Regions from separate parts of the Ruegeria sp. CDSB136 genome, predicted to be linked through region 2. Evidence: riboswitches for the same ligand, from Rfam matches in the RefSeq annotation. Region 2 holds a riboswitch; each other region holds the start of a gene.
What was found. A riboswitch is a leader RNA that binds a small molecule or an ion and turns the genes downstream of it on or off. The one in region 2 is predicted to bind cobalamin.

Region 1 (5,049 bases), on a different contig from region 2:
GGATCATCCTCGGGCTTGCCCCAGACTGTTTGCAGGTCCGTATTCAGTTGATCCGGCAAGTGTGCAAGCGCGGCCTGATAATCTTCGAGCGACCAGGCAATCCGGGCGTCCAGCAATGTGTCGGCGATCGGTTCGGCAGGGGCTGTGTCATACCCGGCGCATTGCAAATCTGACAGCATCGCTTCGGCTGATGCCAGCGCATCAAGGCCCACCGCATGGGCCATCTGCCAGTCCTTGCCGGGGTAGGTGGACAGAACCAGAACCGGCACCTGTTCCGCTTTGGGTCGGTCGTTCAGATTCAGCCAGCCGGTTACACGATCAATGATCGCTTCGATCCGTTCAGGTTCAGCGCGGTGGGCAAAGCGGGAATACTCCAGGTGCGGATCGCGTTTGCCCGGTTCCTTGAATGAGGCGATGCCCGCCGAGATCCGCCCATCCACTTCGGGCAGCACGACGTGCATGGCAAGGTCGGCGGGGGAAAGACCGCGTTCGGCCTCGGCCCACGCTTTGCGGCGTGAAGTTGCCAGAGCGACCTGGAAAACCGGCACACCCGCCGCGTCAAGCGGAGAGGTTCCCGACGCACCTTTGCCCGAGAAGGAGGTGGCATTGATGATCGCAGAAGGTTCCAGTGCAACGGTGTTTTGGCGCATCCAGTCGGCGGCAGCAGGTGCCTTGAGGGAAGGGGCGAACATGCCCATTGCCTCGAACCCACGCGCACGCAGGCTGTGGATCAGGGCGGCGACCGGGCCGGTGTCGGCGGAGGTCAGGTAGGCGCGATAGAAAGTGACGATGATGCGTTTCGCATCGTTCGTAAATGCGGTTTCTATCTGGATTACGCCGCGGTCAGGGCACCAAACACCGCATTCGGGAAGGGTTTTGGCCCCCATCACCGGCCCGGCATAGAGACCTGCCGCCAAGGCCATCTGCGCCAAAGCCGCCTGCGCCGCGACCTCGCCGCCAGTGTCGCACAAATGTGCCAGCCGCCGTAGGGTCGAGACGGGCAGGGTAGAATAGTCGTCCAGCCGGGTATCCACACGCCCGTCGGCGGGCAGAACCGCCAGCGCGATGCCTTTGGCCTGCGCCAGCGCAAGAACCTGCTGCAGCCCGTATGACCAGTAAGGTACCCCACCAATCAGGCGGATCAGGATACCTTTTGCGCCGTCAAGCGTTTGTTCCACATATGTGTCAACGGACAGAGGGTGTTTCAGCGCCGTCAGATTGGCCAACCGCATCGTCGGCATTCGCCCTTCCGGCCCACCGCCGCGATGCCAGCCTGCCGCGAAAGCACCGAGATCGCTGTCCGAAAAGGACAACATCACCAGATCCGCCGGGCTCTGGCCCAGATCGGTCGGGGTCTCGGTTTCTTCAAGCCCGTGGCTTTCGCGGAAGACGACGTGCATGGCTTACTCGGCGGCCTCGGTCACACCCACGAGGATATCCCGGATTTCGGCCTCTTTGATGTCGTCGTGCTCGGCAATGACCACAAGACGCGAGCGGCGCTCCTCGCCGGGTTCCCAGGGGCGGTCGTACTGATGACGCACCCGGGCACCGACAGCCTGAACCAGCAGACGCATCGGTTTGCCGGCAACTGCCGCATACCCCTTGACGCGCAGGATGTTCAGTTCCCTGGCCAGACGTTCGATCTTGGCAACCAGATCGAGTGGGTCACTTTGCTCCGGCAGTTCGACGATGATGCTTTCGAAATCGTCATGTTCGTGGTCGTGGTGACCGTCGTGATGCGACGGACGCGCGTCCATGTCATCCTCGGCTGCGGCTTCCAGACCGAGCACGACGCGGACGTCTACGACGCCTTCGGCAACCTCTACGACGGGCAGCGGGCGCGGGGCCTCGGCTGCGATGATCTCTTTGGCTTTGGCAACACCCTCTGGCCCGGCCAGATCGGGCTTGGTCAGCAGGATGATATCGGCGCAGGATATCTGATCCTCGAACACCTCGGAAAGAGGCGTTTCGTGGTCGATCGAGTCATCGGCCAGGCGCTGGGCATCCACCGCCTCGACATTCGGAGCGAAGCGACCTGCCGCGACCGCCTCGGCATCGGCCAGAGCGATCACGCCATCCACAGTGATTTTTGAGCGGATATCGGGCCAGTCAAAGGCTTTCAGCAGCGGCTTGGGCAGGGCGAGGCCGGAGGTTTCGATCAGAATGTGATCGGGGCGCGGGTCCAGCGCCATCAGCGCTTCGATGGTCGGAATGAAATCATCGGCCACGGTGCAGCAGATGCAGCCGTTTGCCAGTTCCATGATGTTCTCTGCCGGACAATCGGGAATGGCGCAGGATTTCAGAATATCGCCATCGACGCCCACGTCGCCGAATTCATTGACCACGACCGCCAGACGTTTGCCCTGCGGGTTCTGCATCAGGTGCTTGACCAGCGTTGTCTTCCCCGAGCCCAGAAAGCCGGTGATCACAGTGACGGGTAATTTCTCAAGAGTGCTCATTTCAGGGCTCCAATCGGGGGAATGCGGGAGGCGCAGTTTTTGCGGAAATGTTCGGGGCGCTCACGCCATTTGACCAAGCCGTCCTCGGTCGCCAGATATTTGGTCGCACCGTCGACAATGGCGTCAACGTGTTCGGCTTCGTTCAGGTTCTCATAGACAAAGGTCCAGCGACCCGGTCCACCGCGCAGCACGATCGAGCAGCCCTGATCGCAGTTCGACAGGCATTCGACGGGTTTCAGCGTGATGCCTTCGGGCAGGTCGGCCTGTTGCAGCGCTTTGTGCAGCAATGTGCCGGGGCGTTTTTCATCATCCTCGACGGGCAGTCCACGGCGGCACGTGGTACAGACCAGCAACTCGACTGGTGCGGTCTCGGTCATGTCTCTCATCCCCCCAAATCCTCTTCGCGGGGGACGGGGTTTCATGCGGGCCACGCGTCTGCACATGGACCCGACACCGGAACACCCCGCCCGGTTTCTTCTTCGGGTGCTGGCAGGTCTCCCGGCTTGCGGATGTCAGAGACTTGCTCTGGCAGATGTCCCGCCTTCCCGGCCTTTCGGCCAGTGGCTATGGGCACCCTCTCCGGTCACGGTCGCGGGGGCGGCTGCGTTTGACGGAAAAACCGCTGACGCATTCCCTTTTCATCCATCCAGGGATGGACACCAACGGGTCGGACATGCGGCACAGGCGGGGGACTTGTCAAGCTTAAGGATGCGCGGTTTCGCCGCCGGAAGGAAAAAGCGACCTGAGGTGGTCACTCAGCGGCATCGCCGGGCGTTCACGGCGCCCGAAAACCTGCGTGATTGAGGTGTTCCGTGTGATGTTCGCTGATTTTGGAAGGGGTCGGCGGGAACCGGACGGGCGGGGCGGATTCGGCTTCAGAACCACTGGGGCAGGCCGCGTGTGGACGTTGCGGCGACCAACCGCCTGTCATTTCGGGCATCGCTAAACTGAGGGATTGGGGTTTCGTTGATTAAGTAACCGCCGTTCCGACCGGCTCGGGATACTCCATTTCAGTATTCGCGCAAGACCCGGCAAAAACGACCGCTTCGAGATCAAATCTGATGGCCGTCTTGCTGTGCACAGAGTAGCCAGATTTTTTGCAAAATTATGCCTCAAACTGCCCTTAGCGGGCGTCGGCGAACAGAATATGCCAGGAAACAAAAAATGAAAAAGTTAGCAGCTTTTCTTGTGTACTTACCCGTCGCTGCAGTTGCGGAAGACCGGGTGTTCGAGTGTGAAGCGGCGGATGCAAAATATCCGGAAATGGCGGCCACGCTGGTCAAATACGAGGGCCAGAACAAAGGGCATATTACCATTGGTGATATCGACAATAAGGCTGAGGTGTATCCCGGCCTCGACACCCTGACTTACCTGTATATCGGTGACGGCTTTACCCTGAATTACAACGTGAATCTCAAGACTGGCACGTTTGACTATTCGGCTTCGGGCAGCAAATCCGGATGGGGCAAAGGCAGCTGCAAGGAAGTTGTGGCCCAGTAATTCGCTAATGCCCGGTCTGCGGGTTGGGCCTTTCGGTTGCCGAGAAAAGTACTTGCCTGGTTCCGTCCGGAGGCCAATGTAGTTGGCCGTGGATGGAACCCGGTTAAAAGCGGCCGATCCGGTATGTGTCCAAGCCATTTGGGCGGCGTGCCAACCAATCAAATCTTTTGATCAGCAAGGTTCGGCACGCCCCGAACACGCCGGCGCGATTGATCTACCAGCGCTGAAGTTATTCGCGTTGGACCAGATATCCCGCGCCACCCGCCATGTTCCGTCATCTTCAAGATGGTAGATATTGATGCCATGGCCGGTGGAAACAGTGGCAGGACCCGAGTCACGCGGAACATCGGTGGCGGTAAACTCATAACGCTCAAACGCCCAGCTCGCTGCCACAACAAACTCCACTGATTGCTTTTTCCAACGGGTGTGAACGGCGTCGAAATACCCGCGCACCCAAGGCCCGACCTTGGCTTTGCCTTTCATGACAGGCGCGCCGGGTGCGATGAACACCACGTCATCAGTGACCGTCTCAAGGAATTGATCCAGTTTGTTCGAGTTGATCGCTGCAAGATACGCAGTGTGTGCGGCTTGCGGAGTCTCGGCTTTGGTGTCGGGCAGCGCCGGTGCCGCGATAGCCAACCCTATTCCAGTAAAAAGCATTGTCATCCTGATAGTCATATCGGCCTCCAAGCATTTGTGGCGATTGGACCTTGCCGGTTGTTCAAACCCGCCTGTCAACGCAAAACGCATTGCAGGACGATCGCATTGCAACGCAATCCGACAGGCTTTTAGGGCAATCGCAGTTTTAGATAGCTACACCACTGATTGTTCAATTCGCATCAGGTGTATTTCTCGACAATAGTCACATTTGGTGTACCTTGCGAGGCAGGAAAAAACAGCAATCATTAAGTATGTCTACTGAATGAATCTTATTGACTGGCATAAGTTGCCGCCGCTTACGACCCTCAGGGCGTTCGAGGCGACCGGCCGTTTAGGCGGCTATTCTGCCGCGGCACGTTCACTGAACGTAACCACTGCCGCAATTGCGCAACAGGTGCGAAAGCTTGAGGCTGATCTAGGGATTCCACTT
Region 2 (5,049 bases):
CCCGACGCCACAAGCCCGCCGCAGAACGCGGCCAACGGCAGGGTCCAAAAGCCCAGCACGTCGCCGGTCACGGTGATCACGAACACGGCGCCGGCCGCCGCACCCGAGGACAGGCCGAACAGGAAAGGATCAGCAAGATCGTTGCGGGTTGTGGTTTGCAGGACGACGCCGACGATGCCCAACCCGGCGCCGATTACGGCCGCGAACAGGGCGCGCGGCAGGCGCAAATCAAACACGATCCGGTGCAACGGCGACATTTCCCCGTCACTCAGACCTGTTCCCAGCAAGACAGCGGTGAACGTGTCGGAAACCGGAATGGATGTGGTGCCGTAGATGGTTGAGATCAGCAAAAGGGCGGCCAGAACGACCGCCCCCAGCAGAAGTGTCAGGCCAAGTCGACCCATATCAGTTGAGATCCGGATGCATGGCCTGCGCCATTTTCAGGATCGCCTCGATATTTGCCGGTCCGGGGGTAAGTTCCTCGTACCGCAGGCCAATCCAGGCCTCGTTCTTGACGGCATCGGTCTGGGACATCACCGGATGCTCCTGCAGAAATTTGAAGGTATCCTCGGCGCCGTTGCCGGTCTGGTAATCCAGCAGCACCAGAAATTCGGGGTTGGCGGCCGCCACCGTTTCCCACGAGGTGCGGCCCCAGCTTGTATCCATGTCATGGGTCACGTTTTCACCGCCCGCTGCGGAAATCATCGCATCGGGAATGGCAAACTTGCCCGCGGTGAAGGGCGCATCAGCCGGACCATCCAACAGGAAAACGCGCGGTTTGGGCAGATCGGCTGTCCGGGTTTCGATCTCGGTCAGTTCTTCTTTCCAACCATCAACCAGTTCCTTCGCCTTGTCTTCGACCTGCATGACCTGGCCCAGGCGCAGAACGTCATCAAACAGCAGGTTCATGCTGGCTTCGGGGCGGTCCTTGTCCAGATGCACGCAGCTTTCGGACAGGATCAAGGTCTTGATGCCAAAGGGTTCCAGCGTGTCAGGGGTCACGTCTCCGCCCGGCTTCATCCCGTAATACCAGCCCGCGAAGAACATATCGGGTTCGGCGGCCACAAGGTTCTCGACCGTTGGGTATTTGGGCGCAAGCTCGGGAATGTCGCCGCGCAGCGTATCGAATTCCGGGCTGGTCTTGTACCATCCGGTGATGCCGGTCAGCCCGACGATCTTGTCCTGCAGACCCAGCGCAAAGGCCATGTCGGTCATGTTCATATCGTGCACGACAATCCGCTCGGGCGCAGTTTCAAAAACCAGCGGCTTGCCGCAATTGTCGACGGCAATTTCTTGCGCCGACGCACCGCCTGCCAGGGCTGTGGTCAGGACCACCGACCAGATCTGTTTCATTCAAAGATGCTCCTAGGGTTAGTTTGAGACCGAGGTTTTTCGGATATCCAGCGCCGGAATCACGCGGCCCTCATGGTGAAAGTACAGGTAGTCGACGCCAAAGGTTTCCCGAACCTGGTCCGAGGTCAGCACATCGGCCACGGGACCAAAGCCCGTGAGCCGCGCGGATTTCATCATGGCCACATGGGTGGCGAATTCGGGGATCATGACGAGGTCGTGGACGATCATAACCACCGTGATGCCCAACTCGGCAACCAGCGACAGCATCCGCCCCTTGGCGTCGGGGTCCAGATGGTTTGTCGGTTCGTCCAGAAACAAAAGCGAAGGGTTCTGTGCCAGAGCGCGCGCAATATGCGCACGTTGACGTTCACCCCCGGAAAGTACGCCCATTCGTTTGTCCGCCAGATCACTCAGACCTGTCAGGTTCAAAACCCTGTCCAGTTCGGCGGCGTGGCCCTCTTTCGACCGATCAGCCCGGATCGGGATTTGCCCCAAGGCCACATATTCCCGCAAAGACAGTCTGCTATCCGGCAGTTCGTGCTGACTGACAACAGCGATCATTCGGGCGCGCTCGTTGGCGGGCATGTGTTTCAGGCTGCGCCCATTGATCAAAACGTCGCCCAGCACCAGTTCGGCCGTGCCGCACAACAGGTTCAGAAGCGTCGTCTTCCCGGCCCCGTTCGGCCCGGCAATTGCAAGGATTGCGCCTTCTTCCAGTTCAAAAGACGCCGCTTGCAGCAGAACATCACCATTCAGCGCATAGTATTCGACGTCACGCACGGCAAGAAATGCAGAGGTCGTCATGAAGGCTCCTCCAAAATCATTCGGGGCAAACGGGAAAGGGTTTTGTCAAAAAGCGCGCTCGGCCTGTCGGACGCGCATGTCCATCCATCGGCACTGTTCTGATATTGCAACGCGAATTCGGCCAAGGCCGCGATGTCATGCGGGGTCCGGATGTCACCGAACAGGTATTGGGCTTTGCCGGCGGCCTGAAACCCAACAGTTGTCGGCTGCGCACACCCGGCCATGCAATCGACCGTGCGAATGGCAAACCCGGAAGGTAGCGCATCTGACAAAGAAGAGCGTATTTTGTCCGCAGACAAATCACCGTTGCATGTCGAACAGATCAGAAGAATATGATCAGTGGCGTCTGACATGGTCCGCTCCACTTGTTGCCAAGCGCGGACAGAAGGTGCTGATCATGTAAACACGTGACTGACGTGCCATCTAAGCCTCCTTCCAGGGCGCCCCGCCCTGGGTTGGTTGAACACTGATGGCAGGTCTCCTGACTCGCGGGTCCTTGCTTGGCCTTCCTTCCCGGCCTATTCGGCCAGTGGGTGTTTGGCGTCGCTCACCGCTTACAGTTGCGGGGGCAGTTACGGACTTGGCCTTCAGGGCCGCACCGTATTCCCTTTTCATCCCTCGGGTCTTCCTTCGGGAACCATCTACTAGCTAAGTGCCTCAGACCCGGGCATGCGTCAATACAGAATTATTGGCAGGACAATCGGATCGGCTGGGCAGGGCGGTGTTCGAATTTCACCGCCCGAGGCTCTCGGATTCAGCGTAGGGGTTCAGTTTTCCAGCAGTTTTAAGACTTGCTCGCGCTCGGACAGGACCAGCAACAGGGCGAGATCGCCCGGTTCGATCTGATCCAGTATTGTCCTGCTCGCCTCGGTCGGGGAAGGCGCGCTCAGGATCTGCTCATCCCGAAGACCCTTGTCCATTGCCGCCTGCTTAATCAGCTTTGGAATCTCACCAAGGTTGCGTCCCCGCAGATAGCCCTCAAGCTCGGCAGCGACGACCACATCCGGCTGGAACCGCAAGGCCGTTTGCGTGACATCGATGATGTCCTGATCGGACCGGTCCCCGGCATGGCTTAGCAGTATGAAGCGGCGCTTTGCCGGAAGTCCGGACAAAGCCTCGCACACCGCTGCGACCGAATGTGGGTTATGCGCAAAATCGACAAAGACACGGGCGCCGTTATGTGAAAACTCGTTGCACCGGCCAGGATTATCTTTGGCGTCTGGCTTGAACCCGGACAATCCGGCGCGAATGGCCTGCATCGGGATATCGAGTGCGCGGGCCAGACACAGCGCAGTCATTGCGTTGAGAATATTGTACCTGGCAGCCCCGCCCATGGCGAGCGGCACATCGTGAACCGAAATCACCGGTTGTTCCGAGAAGCCATCGAAGAACACAATCATCTCGTCCCGCAGGAAGGCACAACAATGTCCTTGCTCGCGGGATTGTTGGATCAGTGCGTTTTTCTGGTCCAGCGAGAACCACCAGATCCTGCAGGACGTGTTCAGTGCCTCATCCCGGACATACGCGTCATCCGCGTTCAGGGCCAGAACGCCATCTTTCTTAAGGGTGCGGTGCACGGCGAACTTGGCATGCGCCAACTCCGGAACCGTGTTGACGCCATACTGACCCAGATGATCATTGGCGACATTTGTGACAGCCGCAGCCGAGGCGGCATGGGTTGGAAGACCCCGGCGCAGGATTCCACCACGGGCAACCTCCAGACAGGCGACTTCAAGCCGCCGGTCGCGCAGCAGCATGCGCGCTCCGCCGGGGCCGGAATAATCACCACGGTCGAGGATGTCGTCGCCGACGCGGACAAACTCGGTCGAGGTCAGCCCGGCAACCTTGCCCGCCGCCCGGGCGATCGCCTCAAGCAGCCGGGTCGTTGTGGTCTTGCCATTGGTTCCGGTGATGAAGGCGACGGGGATGTTATGCAAGGCGTCCCACTCGACTTCATCAGGCGCAGGCAGAGCGTTCCAGGCCCAGATCTGGCTTCCGACCCCGTGGCCGATCGAAATCTTGTCGTCGTCACACAGGATATCGACGCCCCGCGCCGAGGCCGCCTGGATCAGGGCGATCAGGGCCGGATTTGCCTCTTTGGCCATGACGTCGCGGACGTCGGCGATCATCTTGTCGAAATCGCCGGTTGTTTCCCCGACCAGCGCCGCGGCACAGAAATGCCATGCGGTCTGGACCGCAAAGATCGCTGAATATAGCTGATCCATCGGCGCTGAAATCGCAAGGTTCACGCCGCCGGTGAATACCCGATATGTCAGCTTTTCTTGGTGCCAGCCGAGCGCATCCAGCACGCGACGTGCATGATGCTGCCACAGCTCAATGACACGCGAAGACTGCTCCTGGCCAAAAAAGACGTCCATGATTGCGCCCGGGTGATCCCAGAGCAACCCGGGCCCGGTCAGCCGGCGCGCATCGTCTACCCGAAACGCGTCACTGGTCGCGCTGGGGATGGTCAGCGCGGTCTCAAGCTCTTCAATTCTGTCCATTCCGGTGCCCTCGGCTCAATCCGCGTCTTCGCTGATTTCGCGGGCCAGACGCACGCCGCGCTCGTCCCGGATCAGGGCCTGATCGCTGTCGAACATGTCCTCGAAAGAGGTCTCAACAGGGGCAGGCTTGCCGATTGCTTCAGCTTCAGGTGCGTCTCCATCCGAATTGAAGTAGATGATCTGTTTCCAGCAGCGGGTGGTGTCGTCGCCGAATATCACCAGCAGATCGCCGGGAGCTGCCATTTCAAGACCCGCCGTCACCGCTTCGACCTCATCAGGGATGATTGTGATCGCCTCATCCGGCGTGCCGCCTGCAATCAACGCCTGCCGCAGCATCTGAGGAATTTCGTCATGCCCGCGTCCGCGACGGCGGTCGTCAGCCTTGCAG
Region 3 (5,049 bases), on a different contig from region 2:
TTCCGGGCTTGGCAGGTCGGCCACATGGGTCAACCGAATGACGGCCATTTCCGCTGCCATCATGGCGTTTGGCGCAGCTGAGACCTCTTCGAGCGCTTTCAGCAGCATTTGCCACATGCGGGTCAGGACACGCATCGGCAGGGCTTCGGCCATTTGCTGTCCGCGTGCGCGTTCGTCGGGCGAAACGGTCGGGTCCTCGGCGGCGTCTGGCGTGATTTTGACCACGGACACCCAATGGGTGATTTCGGCCAGATCGCGCAGCACGGCAAGCGGGTCGGCGCCCTCGGCGTACTGAGCGCTTAGCTCTGTCAGCGCCCCCGCCGCGTCGCCCCGCAGGATCATGTCCATCAGGTCCAGGACGCGGCCCCGGTCCGCCAGACCCAACATCGCCCGGACCTGATCGGCACTGGTTTCACCGGCCCCGTGCGAGATCGCCTGATCCAGCAGCGAAGTTGCATCACGCGCCGAACCTTCGGCCGCTCGGGTGATCAGCGCCAGCGCGTCTTCTGCGATCTGGGCGCCCTCGGCGGCGGCGATCTTGTTCAGAAGACCGATCATGTCCTCGGGTTCGATTCTGCGCAGGTCGAAGCGTTGGCAGCGCGACAGGACCGTAACCGGAACCTTGCGGATTTCGGTAGTCGCGAAGATGAACTTCACATGCTCGGGCGGTTCCTCAAGTGTCTTGAGCAGCGCGTTGAACGCGCTGGTCGAGAGCATGTGAACCTCGTCGATGATATAGATCTTGTAGCGCGCGCTGGCAGCACGATAGCGGACGCTGTCTATGATTTCGCGAATATCGTTCACGCCGGTGCGGCTGGCGGCGTCCATCTCCATCACGTCGACATGGCGGCCTTCCATGATCGCCACGCAATGTTCGCATTGGCCGCAGGGTTCGGTCGTCGGTTTGCCGTCGCCATCGGGGCCGATGCAGTTCATGCCCTTGGCGATGATCCGCGCCGTTGTCGTTTTGCCGGTGCCGCGGATGCCGGTCATGATGAAGGCCTGCGCGATCCGGTCTGCCTCGAACGCGTTTTTTAGGGTGCGCACCATGGCATCCTGACCAACCAGGTCGGCAAAGGTTTCCGGGCGGTATTTGCGGGCAAGAACCTGATAAGCGGGGCTGGGCGTGTCGGTCATTTCTGCTCTGTCGGATTCGTATCAGAAGTGCAGCGTAGAGTGCGCCGCCGCCTGCGTCCACAGCCGGTTCGCGAAATTCATTTGGGAATGCTTCGGGATGCGCGTAAAAATGAAGGCGAAAGCATTTTTGACCGGATTCTTGTGCGTAACGATTAAGGAGGGCGCGTTGCATGTCTCAGATGATTATTCATGCGCTGCAGGTCGGAGGAGGTACTCTGGCCCTGACATCAATGCCGGGGCGTGGGGGTAAATATGCCCAGGACCTGAATGCGATTTCCGACTGGAAGCCCGGTCTTGTCATTTCAATGACGACCGAAGTCGAGATGCTGCAGGACGGCGCGCGTGACTTCGGAACCGACATTCAGGCGCGCGCCTGCCGCTGGGTCCATCTGCCGGTCGAAGATTTCGGTGCGCCCCCCGACGCCGTGACTGCGCGCTGGCCCGATGTAAGCGCGGCCGTCCGCCATGCTCTGTCAGGGGGCGGGCGCATTCTGGTGCATTGCCGGGGCGGCTGTGGCCGGTCCGGAATGGTGGTGTTGCGCCTGATGGTCGAATGCGGCGAGCAACCGGGTGCAGCCCTGAAACGGTTGAGGGCGGTGCGGCCCTGTGCGGTTGAAACAGATGCACAACTGGCATGGGCCACGCAATTGATTCCGGCCAGCGCGGACCCGTAGGTCAGGCCGACAAATGTCCGGCCTGGGCCGCTACTTGGCGACCTGCCAGGGCCGAAGCTTCAAGCATGGCGCAGGGCGGGTCCGACAGAATTGCGGACGGCAGCGCACGGAACTCTGCGCAGAACATCATGTCTGCATAATCCTCCAACCTGTCGCCCGGAGTTTCCTCATTCGTTCCGCAAAACACCCGGATTTTGTCTGGCCGCGCGTGGAACCGGGCCATGCACCCTTCGGGGCAATGGGCAAGCTCGCTGCTGCCTTCAATGGCGAATTGCGGGGTTGCGGCCGGGCCGGCGCTTGCCACGGCGCGCGTCAGAGCCCGCGCCATTTGCGCCAGTGCCGGACAGGGTTTGCCGGTGCGCTGGCACACAGTGGCAGAAAATTCGTGTGTCCTTGTCTTCCAGATCATAATGCGCCCTCCGCGCGCGGCGCGGGGCAAGGATCAGGTGTGACGGGGCTATGCCATCAGGACCTGCCCGGACACCCCGCCCGAGTTTCGGTTTCAGTATCGATGGCAGGTCTCCTGACTTGCGGGTCATCGCTTTGCCGACCTTCCCAGCCCTTCGGCCAGTGGTGTTTCGGCATTGCTCACCGCTTACAGTTGCGGGGGCAGTCTCGGCCTTGGTTCCTTCCGGCAATGCCAGACAGAACCGCACCGTGTTCCCTTTTCATCCCGGCCCCGGAAAGGGCGCGGAAACCATCGCCTCATCGCTAGCGGTTGCCGGGTCCCCGAGTCAAGCGCATAGCGCGGGCCGAGGCATTTGGTCCGATGCGTGGTCGGGAAAGCGGACGTTTGGTCATGTTTGCACCGGGTTGACTTGAGCGGGCGACTGGCCTGACAGATAGGTGAACTGAACTGTTCAGTTGAGAGCGGAGCATGAGATGTTGGACATACAGGAACGGGTCTTGACCGAAGACATACGATTTCCCGCCGGGACGGCGATGCTGTCGGGTCGCCTGTACCTGCCTGTTGCAGCGCCTGATATCGTAGTTGTTCTGAACAGCGCGACCGGCGTTCCCCAGGACTATTATCAGCATTTTGCCCGGTGGCTGGCGGAAGAGCAGGGCATTGCCTGCCTCACCTATGATTACCGCGATTTCGGAAAATCGTTATCGGGGCGCCTGAAGGATTCGCGTGTCACCATGTCCGATTGGGCGCTGGTCGATATTCCCGCGGCCCGGGCCGAGATGCGGCGGCGATTCCCAAGTGCGCGGCAGTGGACCATTGGTCATTCGCTGGGGGGTATGCTTGGGCCATTGCAATCGGATGTGGATCAGGTCGACCGGATGATTTGTGTGTGTTCAGGCCTGGTTACGTTGTCGGATCATCCGTGGCCCTACAGGGGGCTGGCCGGAATCTTCTGGTACGGTCATGCGCCTTTTGCAGTTCATATGCTGGGGTATCTGCCCGGCAAGGCCATTGGGTTTGGCTCGGACCTGCCGTCAAAGGTCTACTGGCAATGGCGAAAATGGTGCACCTCGCCGAACAGCTATTTGCCTGAAATTGGCCAAAGCCTGCCCGCAGCGACCTGGCCGCGGGCCGGTGGTCCGGTTGACCTGTTTGCGATTTCGGACGACCAGATGGTGCCTGAAAATGCGGTCTGGAGGCTGGCCGAGCTATACGGCCCGGACGCCAACCGTCATGTGCTTGAACCAAAGGATTTCGGGCTGAAATCCATTGGCCACATTGGTGTTTTTGCGCGCAAAAACAAAGCGGTCTGGCCGAGGCTGATCGAGTCTGCGGAGCAGCAAGTCCGTTCCGACCGGAAAGATGTGACGATTGCGGGATGAAGTGAGAGGTTGGACATCGACCCAAGCGGGGCTCGTTGTGGCTGCTTCCTTCCGGACCTGACCAGGTTGGCGAGGCGCTCGCCCGCGCCAACCTCTCAATCGTCGATATAGGGAAGTTGCGCCAGGAAGACAACCCGTCAGAGTGACAGTCTGATCCGCAGAAAGCCTTCCGGGTCATGCCCCAGCACATGCGGATCGTATGCGTCCAGTTCGGAAAGATGCGCCCTTGCTCCCGGCCCGGTTTTCAGAATCGAAGCGTGCCCGGGAAGCCGGACAAGGCTGAAGGGGAAGGGCGCAGATTGCATCGGGTCGCCCGGTAATCCCCCCGAAAGATAGTCGCGCAGGACGTGCCTGATGGGTAAGGCCGGCAGATTGATCTGCCGGGCCTGATGCGCAACAGGGAAGTGTCCGCCGCCGCTGGCCCGGTAACTGTTCAGGGCCACAACGAATTTCTGGGTGGGTTCAACAGGGATTCCACCGCAGCAAATCTCGCGGACACGGTTTGCAGCGGGATCGACCAGCATTCCGTGAGAATCAAAACGCGCCGGCTGGGAAAGATCGATCCGATAGGTCAGGCCGAACAGCACATCGAAGTTATGCCCGGCCCGTGTTTCATCGGTCAGAGTGCGGACAGCTCCTTCATCCACCTGATTGAAAATGCCCGCCGACATTTCAAGCCAGTCACGGACCATGTCGCCGGTGACAAGCGCGGCGCGCAGTTCATTCGGGAAAGAATGAAGATCCGAAACATTGCGCAACCGAACCTTTCCGGGCGGTACTTCCGTGTAGGAGCGCGGTCCCGCGCGGCCTCCGAACTTGCAGGGCGAAACAGCGGACAACAGTGGAAGCCCCCGCAGGTCTTCGTCCAGATGGAGGTTCAATGCCGCTGCCTGGGCGCTGGCGACCAGCGCGAGGCCCCGATCTGGTGCGCAAAAGCTGAAATAGCTGTGCAGGCTTTGACCGGTGTGGCCCACGGGTCTTGAGGCCAGCGCACGGATTTCTTCGTGGCCGTAACTGAACAGATGCTGCATTCCGGGGTCTTCGGATACCGCTCCGTTCCCGTGCCGGGAGAGAACAGGCGGCAGCTTAACCTGCTGCCCGACAACCTTCCATCGCCCGGCAGAGGTTTTCTGCACATGCAGGTCAATGATGCCAAGATGCGTCCCGGCGACGCCAGGCATGACAACCGGTTTGCCATGTACATGCCCCCGGGTTGCGTCCGTATGATCCAGCCCTTCGTGATCCTTGCCGGGAAGTGTGAGATGCGTATGGCCTGCAACAATGGCGTCGATCCCGTCGATCGCGGCCAGCGGTATGACGGCGTTCTCCATTCCGCGCGCGGGTTCCGAAGGTCCAAGGCCCGAATGCGCCAGGGCGACAATCACATCGCTGCCGTCCGTGCGCAGGGCCTCGACCGTCTTTTGCGCGGCCTCCAGAATATCTTCGA
Region 4 (5,049 bases), on a different contig from region 2:
GCGAATCCTGCCCGGTGGCGCGGGCAGTTCACGGGCCTCTTCAACCAAGCCCGGGCGGGAAAGCACTTTCCTTGTACGCCCATCCGCGCAGCTGATTTCGATTTCTTCAATCTCGCCGCTTTTTTGGGCTGCGGCGCACCAGTCTTTCGCCTCGGCCGCGCTGACCGTATCCCAAAACGCAGCCAGTTCGCCCGATGTTGCAAACCCCAACCTGTCGAGGGCGGCGTTGCACAGCCAGTCCACCGTTTTTTCGGCGTCGCATGGTGCATGACCGGGGCACAGATGAGTTTCGATCACCCGTTCGGTCAGGTCGTAGCGTTTCTGAAAGCCGTCCCGGCCAATGACGGTCAGCGCGCCCGAGCGCCACAAGAACTCCAGCGCGGTTTTGGACGGGTGCCAGTCCCACCAGCCGCCCGATCCTTTCTTTTCGTCCTTTCCCACATCGGACGAGGATACCGGACCGTGATCGCGGATGTGCAGCAGAACCGAGGCGAACTGTTGTTCAAATCCATCCCGCCGCCAATTCTTCCAGCGGGCTTTCAACAAATCGGCGTCGCGCTGAAAGCGCAGGTGCCAATGCCGGTAGAACTCCATCGGAATAACGGCGGCGTCATGTGTCCAATGCTCGAACAGCGCCCTGTCCCGTTCATACAGGCGCTTCAGATGTGTGCTGCGATAGGTGGACCTGCGCGAAAACAGGATCATGTCATGGGCGCGGGCCACGGTGTTGATACTGTCCAACTGAACAAAACCAAGCCGTCGGATCAGGTCCAGAAGATCCGCGCCCTTTGCGCTGCCCGACGGGGTTTCGGACAGCAAGTGACGATCCATGAACACCGCACGGGCTGTCCGGTTGTCCAGTTTCGGCAGTGCCAAGACTCTAACGCCGCTTCAGTGTGTCGCCGTAGCTGATTTTTGGCGTCAGGGTTACGCGGGTTTCAATCTCGGCTTCCGGGTCGGCTAGCTGTGCGGCGATGATCCCTGCGGCCTGACGGCCAATTTCCAGCCGGCAGGCATCCATGGTTGCCAGTTTGCGGGGCAGACCTTGCAGCAGTTCGACATTGTTGAACCCCGCCAGCCCGATTTGACCAGGGATGTCTATCCCCTGATCCAGCAGGTACAACAGTCCGCCAGCGCCGATCATATCATTGGAATAATACAGAAAATCCAGTTCCGGCGACCGTTCCAGCATCGCCTGCGTCATCTCGCGCCCCTTGGCCAGTGCTGAGCCGCCGGAATAGAACTCGCGATCCTCGATCTCGATCCCGTGTTTGCCCAGAACTTCGGTAAAGCCTTCGAAACGTTTGCGCGCGCGGTGGTCCAAAGGCATCTTGGTCCCCATGAAGCCGATATGCTGGTATCCGGCCTTCAGAATGGCCTGCGCCATTTCGCGGCCGGCACGGCGGTGCGAAATGCCGACCATCGCATCCACGGGTTTGCCGTCGGTATCCATGATTTCGACCACCGGAATGCCCGCGGAATCCAGCATCGCCCGGGCCGCTTCCGTGTGCTCCAGACCCGCGATGATCACGCCCGAAGGCCGCCACGAGAGCATCTCGTAAAGGACTTTTTCCTCTTTTTCCGGCAAATAATCGGTCACGCCGACCACTGGCTGCAATTCGGTGTCTTCCAGCACCTGATTGATGCCGGTCAGGACCTCGGGGAAGACCATGTTGGACAGTGACGGGATGATGACAGCGACCAGATTGACCCGGCTGGATGCCAGCGCACCCGCAATTTTGTTGGGCACGTAACCCAGCTCTTTTGCGGCGGCCAGAACCCGTGTTCGGGTCGCATCCGATACATCACCCCGATTGCGCAGGACCCTGCTGACCGTCATTTCGGATACCCCCGACGCTTCCGAGACATCGCGAAGGGTAAGCGGGCGTTTTGTTTCTGTGGTCACGAGGCACCTGCACTGTTGTTTTGCCCGATGGTAGCGTGAACACGGCGACAAATACAACAACTCTGCTTCTGCGTCGGACGCTGGACGGGTCGGACCTTTTGTGCATCGGAGCGACCCTACATATTTGCGGCGAGTTCAATTTTACACGCGAGTCAACGCCCGCAGTTTCAGGCCCAAAATCTCAAGTCCGCGAACTGAACCGACGACTATTGACCGCGGAAAGATATCTAGGAAAATACACACACTCGCGGTGGCGCATACCAAACCGCGTAGCAAGCGCGAACATGCAATTTCTGATTTCGCAAATGGCCCATGCAACGCCGCAATCAATTGTTGACCGTGTCTTACATATTCTGGCATGAACGCGCCATGTTCGGTTCCGGGGACATCCTCGGAAGCAATAGGGAATGCAGTGCGGCACATTTCGCCAACTCTGCAACTGCCCCCGCAACTGTAGGCGGCGAGCGCGGCTGATAATGCCACTGGGGTATCCCGGGAAGGTTAGTTTAGCGCTTTGACCCGCAAGTCAGGAGACCTGCCGAACATGCGCCCTTGGAAGGGGCGTTCATCATCGGCGACGGGGTGTGCGCCGGATCTGTTTGCCCGACAAGGCAGATGGCTTCGCGTTCCCCATCGTCAAAGCAGAATTGTGCCGGGGAAGGCGCGACGTGAGAAGGACTCGATTTGTGAAAAAACTGCTGGTGGCTGCAACGGCTGCTTTGGCGATGCCTGCATTGGCGCAGGCCCATTTCCTGCTGGAATATACCGACGACACGATGATCGAACGCCCCGGTGACGTTCCGGTCAAACTGGTTTTCTGGCACCCGTTTGAAGCTGGTCACGTGATGACCCTGGAAAGACCGGAAGAATTCTTTGTAATCCACAACGGTGAAAAAACCGATCTGATGGATACGCTGGAAGAAACCACTTTTGAAGGACCGGACAACATTGCCAAAGCGTTCCTGGGCTCGGTTCCGGTTAAACGCTCGGGTGACTATGTGGTGGTTACAGTTCCTGCGCCTTACTACGAAGAATCCGAGGATATCTATATCCAGCAGATCACCAAGGCTTACCTCAACCGAAACGAACTGCCGACCGACTGGGATCAGCCGCAGGGGCTGGCCACCGAGATTCTGCCGCTGAACAAGCCTTACAACATCATCGCCGGGTCAACCTTTACCGGTCGCGTGTTGAGCGAGGGACAGCCCGTCGCCGGCGCAGAAATCGAAATCGAGTACATCGCCGCAGCACCGGACATGACCGGCACCGGCGCGAAGGACGCCACCGTGTCCCCATTGCCGGGCGGCGCGTTGGTCGCGATTTCGGATGACAACGGATATTTCACTTTTGGTGTGCCAAAAGCCGGGTACTGGGGCTTCGCCGCTTTGGGCGTGGGTCCGGAAACCGAGCATGAAGGCAAAGAGCTGAGCCAGGATGCGGTCATCTGGATCCGCGCCTGGGATCTGGAGTAAGCCTGAATGCACATCGTCGACGGAGCCCTTTCAAACCCTGTCGTGATCGGCGGTGCGGTCGCCGCGGCTGGCGGGATCGCATTGGGCCTGAAATCGCTGGATCTGGATCGCATTCCCACGGCGGGCGTGTTGTCGGCCAGCTTTTTTGTCGCCTCGCTGATCCATGTGCCGATTGGCCCGTCGTCTGTGCATTTGATTCTGAACGGTCTGGCCGGGCTTCTGCTCGGCTGGGCCGCCTTTCCGGCCCTTTTTGTCGGCTTGCTGCTGCAAGCCGTGTTCTTCGGTTTTGGCGGATTGACCGTGCTGGGGATCAACACGGTGAATATCGCCCTTCCGGCGGTGTTGACTTGGATGATCTTTGGTCGCCTGATCGCACGTGGCTCACCTGTTCATGGGGCGATCTGGGGCGGCATCGGCGGCGCGTTTTCGATCGCCGCCACGACGGCTTTTGTCGCGGTCTCGCTGGCGCTGTCCGGCGATGAGTTCCTGCCCGCTGCCAAGCTTGTCTTTTTCGCCCACATTCCCGTCATGGCTATCGAGGCCGTGCTGACAGGTTTTGCCGTTCTTCTGGCCCGCAAGGTCAAACCGGAACTTTTTGTAAAGGTTGCGTCCACATGAAACAGTTGATCCTTGTTTGTACGCTTGCTCTCGCCCCGCTCCCGGCTCTTGCGCACAAGGTTATAGCGGGCGTTTTTCCGGCAGGCGACGCAATCGAAGGCGAGCTGGGGTTTTCCAATGGCGATATGGCCGCAGACCAGGAAGTCATCGTCTATGGCCCCGACGGCTCTGAACTGGGACGCACAGTAACCGATACGGACGGTTTCTTTCTCTACAGCCCGACCAGAGCTGTGACTCATACATTCAGGGCAGATCTGGGTGCAGGGCACGTCGCCGAAGTTGCCATGCCGGCCGACGAAGTGGCCGAAATCATGGGGGTCGAAGCCGAGCTTTCTGAAACAGCCACGCCGGTTGCATCTGCGGATGGCGCGGCAGCGGTGACTGTGGCCTCGCTCTCGGATGAGGAACGCGCCGCCATCGCCAAAGCGGTGCGCGACGAAACCCGCCCACTGCGGCGCGAGATCGCTGCCTACCGCGAGCACAATGATCTGCAGAACATCTTGGGTGGTATTGGTTATATCATTGGTCTGTTCGGCATCGGCTTTTATCTGGCCGCGCGCAAAAAGATGGCCACCTGATGGCACATGCGCTGGAACCACAGGCCAAAACACTGGCCGAGGCAGGCAGAGCCGCCCATTTCGGGATGATCGGAGACTACGATCCCCGTATGCGCATCGTTTTGGCCTGCATCTTTGCCATCGTCACGGTTGCCCTCAATAGTGTTCCGGCGCTGATCGGCGCTTTGTCCGTCTCGCTTGGGTTACTGGTGATGTCACGCTTGCCAGTCGGCCGGACCCTCAAGCGTATGGCCATGATGGACAGTTTCATCATCTTCATGCTGGTGTTGCTGCCATTCTCAATGCCCGGTGACGCGATGTTCACGGTTTTTGGCTTTCCGGCCAGTTGGCAGGGCCTTTGGAAAGCTGTCGAGATTGCACTGACGGCCAACGCGGTCATCCTTGCGCTGATGGTTCTGGTCGGAACGATGGAACCTGTGACCCTGGGACACGCTTTGCACAAGCTGCGCTGCCCCGAGGTGCTTGTGCATCTTTT

Region 1: it holds a riboswitch for cobalamin, as region 2 does, so the genes downstream of both, AC2FIR_RS16325 (DUF1636 family protein) here and AC2FIR_RS08280 (DUF1636 family protein) in region 2, are expected to answer to the same signal.
Region 3: it holds a riboswitch for cobalamin, as region 2 does, so the genes downstream of both, AC2FIR_RS03255 (hypothetical protein) here and AC2FIR_RS08280 (DUF1636 family protein) in region 2, are expected to answer to the same signal.
Region 4: it holds a riboswitch for cobalamin, as region 2 does, so the genes downstream of both, AC2FIR_RS15785 (DUF4198 domain-containing protein) here and AC2FIR_RS08280 (DUF1636 family protein) in region 2, are expected to answer to the same signal.

Annotation. Positions count from the first base shown of each region.
Region 1 is NZ_JBXWOP010000015.1:75,054-80,102, forward strand. It holds gene cobN (cobaltochelatase subunit CobN) at 1-1,400, opposite strand, end outside; gene cobW (cobalamin biosynthesis protein CobW) at 1,404-2,459, opposite strand; gene AC2FIR_RS16325 (DUF1636 family protein) at 2,456-2,836, opposite strand; cobalamin riboswitch at 2,931-3,138, opposite strand; gene AC2FIR_RS16330 (hypothetical protein) at 3,624-3,959, shown strand; gene AC2FIR_RS16335 (YybH family protein) at 4,131-4,637, opposite strand; gene AC2FIR_RS16340 (LysR family transcriptional regulator) at 4,882-5,049, shown strand, end outside.
Region 2 is NZ_JBXWOP010000006.1:63,999-69,047, forward strand. It holds gene AC2FIR_RS08265 (FecCD family ABC transporter permease) at 1-404, opposite strand, end outside; gene AC2FIR_RS08270 (ABC transporter substrate-binding protein) at 406-1,353, opposite strand; gene AC2FIR_RS08275 (ABC transporter ATP-binding protein) at 1,372-2,157, opposite strand; gene AC2FIR_RS08280 (DUF1636 family protein) at 2,154-2,510, opposite strand; cobalamin riboswitch at 2,612-2,814, opposite strand; gene AC2FIR_RS08285 (Mur ligase family protein) at 2,925-4,661, opposite strand; gene cphA (cyanophycin synthetase) at 4,677-5,049, opposite strand, start outside.
Region 3 is NZ_JBXWOP010000002.1:170,431-175,479, forward strand. It holds gene AC2FIR_RS03245 (DNA polymerase III subunit gamma/tau) at 1-1,137, opposite strand, end outside; gene AC2FIR_RS03250 (protein-tyrosine phosphatase family protein) at 1,308-1,811, shown strand; gene AC2FIR_RS03255 (hypothetical protein) at 1,813-2,220, opposite strand; cobalamin riboswitch at 2,308-2,528, opposite strand; gene AC2FIR_RS03260 (alpha/beta hydrolase family protein) at 2,694-3,602, shown strand; RNA gene ffs (signal recognition particle sRNA small type) at 3,602-3,700, opposite strand; gene AC2FIR_RS03270 (bifunctional 2',3'-cyclic-nucleotide 2'-phosphodiesterase/3'-nucleotidase) at 3,740-5,049, opposite strand, start outside.
Region 4 is NZ_JBXWOP010000014.1:126,075-131,123, forward strand. It holds gene AC2FIR_RS15775 (winged helix-turn-helix domain-containing protein) at 1-876, opposite strand, end outside; gene AC2FIR_RS15780 (LacI family DNA-binding transcriptional regulator) at 881-1,906, opposite strand; cobalamin riboswitch at 2,264-2,463, shown strand; gene AC2FIR_RS15785 (DUF4198 domain-containing protein) at 2,593-3,378, shown strand; gene cbiM (cobalt transporter CbiM) at 3,385-3,996, shown strand; gene AC2FIR_RS15795 (NikL family nickel/cobalt ECF transporter subunit) at 3,993-4,574, shown strand; gene cbiQ (cobalt ECF transporter T component CbiQ) at 4,574-5,049, shown strand, end outside.